DNA from 3 places in the Aquipseudomonas campi genome. Region 1 is predicted to be linked to each of the others. Evidence: predicted binding sites of a transcription regulator. Region 1 holds the regulator's gene; each other region holds the start of a gene.

Region 1 (2,265 bases):
GCCAGCAAAATGTCGTTCAGGTAACCGGAGAGCTTCTGGCTGTCACGCTCGCTGTGAGCGAGGAACAGTTCGATACGTTTAGCCAACTCGCGGAAGGCATCGGCGCCCAGCTCGCGGCGCATGAACTTGCCCCAGTCGGCGCTGAGACTCTGCGCCTCGTCACCCAGGCCATTGACCAGCGGCGCGCTCTGCTCGACCAGATCCATGGTGCGGTTGGCCGCTTTCTCGGTCATCGTCACTACATAGGAGAGCCGTTCAGTAGCATCACTGATCTGCGAGATTTCCTGAGCGTGGGGATTACCGGGATCGATCTGAAAATTGACGATGGCGTTGTGCAATTCCCGCGTCAGCCGGCCAACTTCCTGATACAGGCCACGGTCGCGGGTCTGGTTGAGTTCGTGAATGAGTTGTACGGCTTCGCCAAAACGGCCTTTTTCCAGGCTGTCGACAAGTTGCGTTGCATGCATCTTCAGGGTCGATTCAAGCTCGCCCAGGGAGTCATCGTGTGCCATAGCGCCCTCGTGGCGAACATCAGCCATTAACCCGCTCGAAGATCTTTTCGATCTTCTCCTTCAGCACCTGAGCCGTGAACGGCTTGACCACGTAGCCATTCACCCCGGCCTGCGCGGCCTCGATGATCTGGTCACGCTTGGCCTCGGCCGTCACCATCAGCACCGGCAGGGTTTTCAGGCGATCGTCGGCACGCACCGCGCGCAACAGGTCGATGCCGGTCATGCCGGGCATGTTCCAGTCGGTCACCAGAAAGTCGAAGCTGCCACTCTGCAGCATCGGCAATGCGGTCACCCCGTCATCCGCCTCGGCGGTATTGGTAAATCCCAAATCACGCAAGAGGTTCTTGATGATCCGTCGCATCGTCGAGAAGTCATCAACGATGAGGATTTTCATGTTCTTGTCCAAGTCGACCTCCGTACAGTCTTAAACGTCACCGGCCCCCGGAGACGCCGCAATCATGAAACCGGTAGCCCTTCAGCTGGCCCGCCACTCACCCAGACGCGCACGCAAACGTGCGGCGCACTGGCTGTGCAGTTGACTGACACGGGACTCACTGACTCCCAGGACCTCACCGATTTCCTTGAGATTCAGTTCTTCGTCGTAGTACAGCGCCAAAACCAGGCGTTCGCGCTCCGGCAAGTTGGCGATGGCTTCAGCCAGCGCCGACTGGAAGCGCTCGTCTTCCAGCTCATGCAGGGGTTCGGTCTGGGTGCTCCCGGTGTCTTCATGCATGCCGCCATGTTCACCGTCCTGCATCAGGTCGTCGAAACTGAACAGGCGGCTGCCCAAAGTGTCGCCAAGAATGCCGTAGTAATCCTCGAGACTCAATTGGAGTTCGGCCGCAACCTCTTGATCTTTAGCGTCTCGACCCGTGCGGGCTTCAATCTTTCTGATTGCGTCGCTGACCATGCGGGTGTTGCGGTGTACCGAGCGCGGTGCCCAGTCGCCCTTGCGCACCTCGTCGAGCATGGCGCCACGGATGCGGATACCGGCGTAGGTTTCGAAACTGGCGCCCTTGCCTCCGTCATATTTCTTCGAGGCTTCGAGCAGGCCGATCATGCCGGCCTGGATCAGATCATCCACCTGAACACTGGCCGGTAGCCGTGCCAGCAGATGGTAGGCAATACGCTTGACCAGCGGCCCGTAGCGCTCAATCAGCTGGTGCTGGGAATCCTGCGCCTGCGCCTTGTTGTACATACGGAGTCCACTGGCTGCTGCTGTCATACCGCCGTTCCCGCGATCGGTTGCTGCACCAAACGTTCGACGAAAAACTCCAGATGGCCGCGCGGGTTGGCCGGTAAGGGCCACGTGTCGACTTTCTGGGCGATCGCCTTGAACGCCAGTGCGCACTTCGAGCGCGGGAAAGCTTCATAGACCGCGCGCTGCTTCTGCACGGCCTTGCGGACTGACTCGTCGTACGGCACGGCACCCACGTATTGCAGGGCCACATCGAGGAAACGGTCAGTCACTTTAGTCAGCTTAGCAAAGAGGTTGCGACCTTCCTGCGGGCTGTGGGCCATATTGGCCAGAACACGGAACCGACTCATGCCGTAATCGCGGTTGAGCAGCTTGATCAGGGCATAGGCGTCGGTGATCGAGGTCGGTTCATCGCAGACCACGACTATCACTTCCTGGGCGGCGCGAACGAAGCTGACCACGCCATCACCGATGCCGGCAGCGGTATCGATCACCAGCACGTCGAGGTTGTCGCTGATGTCGCTGAAGGCCTGGATCAGGCCGGCATGCTGCATG
Region 2 (2,265 bases), 630 kb from region 1:
TGACGCCCATGGCCTGGGCCTTGGCGCGAGCCGGCTCGACTTCTTCGCCCTGGCCGAGGTCAGCGGTGAAGGTCACCACTTCGCATTCATAGGTGTCCTGCAGCCACTTGAGGATTACCGAGGTATCCAGACCACCGGAATAGGCCAGAACTACCTTCTTAACGTCCGCCATGCCAATCAACTCCACGGGGTTGTACGGAAAACCCGCGATTCTACCGGCCGCGCCCGGCGATTTACAGGGGCGCGACAGGCACTGGCGACAAAGCGACAGATTTATTTAGGGTCTGCTCCTGTTTCGCAGCGGCCGCGACGCAGCCTGGCGAACTCAGGAAGTGGCCGCAGGCTCGGCTGGCGGGGTAGGTTCCGCCGGGGCTGGAGCCGCCTCCTCTGCCGGTTCGGCGACCGGTTCTCGGGACAGGGTCATGGTCACCCGGCGGTTCTTCGCCCGGTTGCTTTCGCTGCTGTTCGGCACCAGCGGGTAACGTTCGCCGTGGAAGCGCACGACGATCTGCTCGGCGGGCACGCCACTGGCCTTGAGGTACTCCTCCACGGCAATCGCCCGCCGTCGCGAGGTATCGCGGTTGGTCAGGCGGTTGCCACTGTTGTCGGAGTGGCCATCCAGCTCGATGCGATTGACGCTGGGGTCGGCCTTGAGATAACCGAGGATGATCTCCAGCTTGGCCTGCCCCAGATCATCGAGCGCTGAACCGCCACCGGGAAAGCCGATCTGTGCCTTGCGAATCTGGTCGAAGTTGACCGGCAGCAGGCCGGCGGTGCACTTGAGGTAGTCGCTGTAGGCCTGGTTGAACTTGACCGGCAGCAGGCGCACATCGAGGCTGTCACCACCCGCGGTGGTGCGGTGTTTGACCAGCGGGCTGCGCCCTTCCATCAGACCGGTGAGCAGGCGCCCGGCCTGTTCCTGGGAGCTGTTGAACGGCACCTCACCCGCCACCACGCTGACCGGGCCGAGGTTGATATCACCACGCCCCGGTTGCCAGGGCGCAGCCGCCGCCAGCAAGGTCGCCGAGCCTGCTCCCAGCCAGCGCTCGCGGGTCTTCAGACGGAATGTCGCCTGCTCGCCCGCGCGGCGGACGAACTCGCCGCTGCCAAAATCCGCGATTGGCTGCGACAGCCGGCACTCGAACTTGTCGCCCTCGACTTTCCACTCCACCTTTTCCATGCGCGTCTGGAAAGTGATGGCCGCAGCAGGCTGGCCCAGGGATAGGCAGGTCAGCACGCTCAGCAGGGTCAGATAGGGTTGGCGCACGACAGGCTCCACACGGAGAAACGGCATTCCCCTGAAGTATCGGTCAGCCTCGGGAAAACTTGATAGCCGTGCCGGCGAAGACCATTTCCGGTAGCATGCGAGCACGTTTTACCCGCCTGGAATCCTCCATGTCCGACCGCATTACCCTGCTGCGCCCCGACGATTGGCATATTCACCTGCGCGACGGCGCTGTACTGCCACACACCGTTGCCGACGTTGCGCGCACCTTTGCCCGCGCCATCATCATGCCCAACCTGGTACCACCGGTACGCAACACCGCCGAGGCCGATGGCTACCGCCAGCGCATCCTCGCCGCCCGTCCCGCCGGCAGCCAGTTCCAGCCCTTGATGGTGCTGTACCTCACCGACAACACCTCGGCCGAAGATGTGCGTAGCGCCAAGGCCAGTGGCTTCGTGCATGCCGCCAAGCTCTACCCGGCCGGCGCCACCACCAACTCCGATTCCGGGGTAACCAGTATCGACAAGATCTTCCCGGCGCTGGAAGCCATGGCCGAAGTCGGCCTGCCGCTGCTGGTGCACGGTGAAGTGACCCGCGCCGAGGTCGACGTGTTCGACCGCGAGAAGCGCTTCATTGATGAGCATCTGGTCCGCGTGGTCGAGCGCTTCCCCAGCCTGAACGTGGTGTTCGAGCACATCACCACCAGTGACGCGGTGCAGTTCGTCAACGCCGCATCGAGCAAGGTGGGCGCGACCATCACCGCCCACCACCTGCTGTACAACCGCAACCACATGCTGGTCGGCGGTATTCGTCCGCACTTCTATTGCCTGCCGATCCTCAAACGCAACACCCATCAGGAAGCCCTGCTGGATGCCGCCACCAGTGGCAGCGCCAAGTTCTTCCTCGGCACCGATTCGGCTCCGCACGCCAAGCACGCCAAGGAAGCCGCCTGCGGCTGTGCCGGCTGCTACACCGCCTATGCCGCCATCGAGCTGTATGCCGAGGCCTTCGAGCAGCGCAACGCGCTGGACAAGCTGGAA
Region 3 (2,265 bases), 1.4 Mb from region 1:
TACCGGGCTACTATTTGGGAAATTTTGTCTTGTGATAAGTTGAATTCAGTAAGTGAATATATTGACCTTCGACCTCAACCTGCTGCGCGTGCTCGATGCCCTGCTGCGCGAGCGCAACGTGTCGCGCGCAGCCGAGCGCTTGTCGCTCAGCCAGCCGGCGGTGAGCAATGCGCTCAATCGCCTGCGCGACCTGCTCGACGACCCGCTGCTGGTGCGCGTTGGCCGGGCCATGCAGCCGACACCACGGGCCCTGGCCCTGGAAGCGCCGATCCGCGATGCCCTGCAGCGCATCGAACAGAGTCTCGGCGAGGGCGCGCCCTTCGACCCGGCCAGCAGCCGTCAGCGCTTTCGCATCGCGGTGACCGACTATGTCGAGCTGATCCTTATGCCGCGCCTGCTCAAGCTGTTGGCCGAGCGCGCGCCGGGGCTGCGCATCGATATCCAGCACCTGTCGCCCAGCCTGCCGGGCGAGGCGCTGGAGAAGGGCGAGCTGGATCTGGTGCTGGGCCGCTTCGAGCAGGTGCCGGTGCGCTTTCAGCGCCAGCAGTGGGTCAGTGAAACCCTGCAGCTGGTGGCCCATCGCGAGCACCCGCAGCTGGCGGCGGGCCTCGATCTGGACGGCTTCCTCGGCTTGCGTCATCTGTGGGTGCATGGCGGGCAGACCCGCGGCATGGTCGAACAGTGGCTGGGCGAGCGCGGGCTGAGTCGCGAGATCGTCTACACCACGCCCAACTATCTGCAGGCCGCGCACATAGTCGCCAGCAGCGAACTGGTGGCCGTGCTGCCGGTGCGCCTGGCGCGCTACTTCGCCGAGCTGCTGCCGTTGCAGTTGCACGAGTTGCCCTTTGACCTCGGACCTTTCCACCTGGATATCGTCAGCCTCGGCCTGCGCCAGCGCGATGCAGCCTTGCAGTGGCTGATCGAGCGCATCCTGGAGCTGGGGCGGGACTAGCAAGTCGTGCACGAATCGGCTGGCTCTACTGCCTTTTGCCTAGTCTGCTGCGCGGCGGATCTAAGGTTTTCCCTGATAGAGGCCGCTGCGCCGTGGCCGATAGCCTGACCACAGCGGCGCGCTGAAGCCGCTGCCAGGGCACCGCAGAGTGCCTGGGCCACCGTCCGTGGGGCGGCTTTTCAATCCGGGAGAACCATCATGCTGAATCAACTGAGCGTGCGCAGCCGTCTGCTGGCGCTGGCCCTGCTGCCCCTGGCCGTGCTGCTGGGGGTGATGCTGCTGGCGCTGAGCAACGCCGGGCGGATCAACCAGAGTTTCGAAGAGCTGTTCATCGACCGCATGCAGCCGATCAGCCAGCTCAAGGAAGTCTCCGACGCCTACGCGGTGAGCATGGTCGACGCCCTGCACAAGCACCGCGCCGGCCTGCTCGACGAGAACGCCCTGCGGCAGACCTTCGGCGCCGCGCGCCAGCGTATCGACCAGGCCTGGGGCGCCTACACCGCGACCCGCCTCACCGCCGAGGAAGACAGTCGGGTGGCCCGTACCCGACCGCTGATGGCGGCGGCCGACCGCCTGGCCCAGGAGCTGCTCGGCGAGGCCGGCGATGGCCTGCGCAACGAGGACACGGCCAGCTTCAACCAGCGCCTGTATGCCACCTTCGATCCGCTCAGCACCGAGCTGGATGGCCTGGTGCGTCTGCAACTCAGCGAAGGCGATAAGCTGCATGAGGCGGCCGCCGCCGAGTATCAGGGCATGCAGAACAGCTTCATCGCCATCGGTCTGGTGGCGCTGACCTTGGTGCTGGGTTTCAGCCTGCTGGTCAATCGCTCCATCAATCGCCCACTGCAGGCCCTGTGCGCCCTGATCGGCCAGGTGCAGAGCAGTTCCGACCTGACCTTGCGCGCCGACAGCGCCGGCGAAGACGAGCTGGCGCGCACGGCCGCCGCGTTCAACGCCATGCTCGAACACTTCCAGCAGCTGATTCGCCACCTCGGCGACTCGTCCATCCAGCTGGCCGCCGCCTCCGAGGAAATGAGCGCGATCAGTGCCCAGGTCAGCGATGCTGCCTCCGGCCAGGGCGAGCAGACCACCATGGTCGCCACTGCCGTACACCAGATGAGCGCGGCGATTCAGGAGGTGGCCCAGAACGCCCTGGGCATGTCACACATGGCCGGTGACGCGCGCCGCGAAGCGCACCAGGGCACGGCGCTGGTGCAGGCCAACCTGCAGTCGATCGAGCGCCTGTCGCAGTCGGTGCAGGAGGGCGCCGCGGTGATCAATCGCCTGCACAGCCAGAGCGACGAGATTGGCAG

What was found. The regulator FliA, encoded in region 1, starts transcription of late flagellar genes. The targets are predictions, from matches to a motif close to CTAAAGTTTNNNNNNNNNNNGCCGNTAA.
Region 2: HNE05_RS12225 (flagellar protein MotY) is a predicted target of FliA. The motif match lies at 1,304-1,331, and genes of this name have one in related genera.
Region 3: HNE05_RS15545 (methyl-accepting chemotaxis protein) is a predicted target of FliA. The motif match lies at 1,028-1,055, and genes of this name have one in related genera.

Annotation. Positions count from the first base shown of each region.
Region 1 is NZ_CP053697.2:1,990,178-1,992,442, reverse strand. Features, by position in the region: gene HNE05_RS09215 (protein phosphatase CheZ) at 1-512, opposite strand, end outside; gene HNE05_RS09210 (chemotaxis response regulator CheY) at 532-906, opposite strand; gene fliA (RNA polymerase sigma factor FliA) at 988-1,737, opposite strand; gene fleN (flagellar synthesis regulator FleN) at 1,734-2,265, opposite strand, start outside.
Region 2 is NZ_CP053697.2:2,623,539-2,625,803, forward strand. Features, by position in the region: gene HNE05_RS12220 (argininosuccinate synthase) at 1-172, opposite strand, end outside; gene HNE05_RS12225 (flagellar protein MotY) at 326-1,267, opposite strand; gene pyrC (dihydroorotase) at 1,396-2,265, shown strand, end outside.
Region 3 is NZ_CP053697.2:3,356,341-3,358,605, reverse strand. Features, by position in the region: gene HNE05_RS15550 (LysR family transcriptional regulator) at 53-952, shown strand; gene HNE05_RS15545 (methyl-accepting chemotaxis protein) at 1,151-2,265, shown strand, end outside.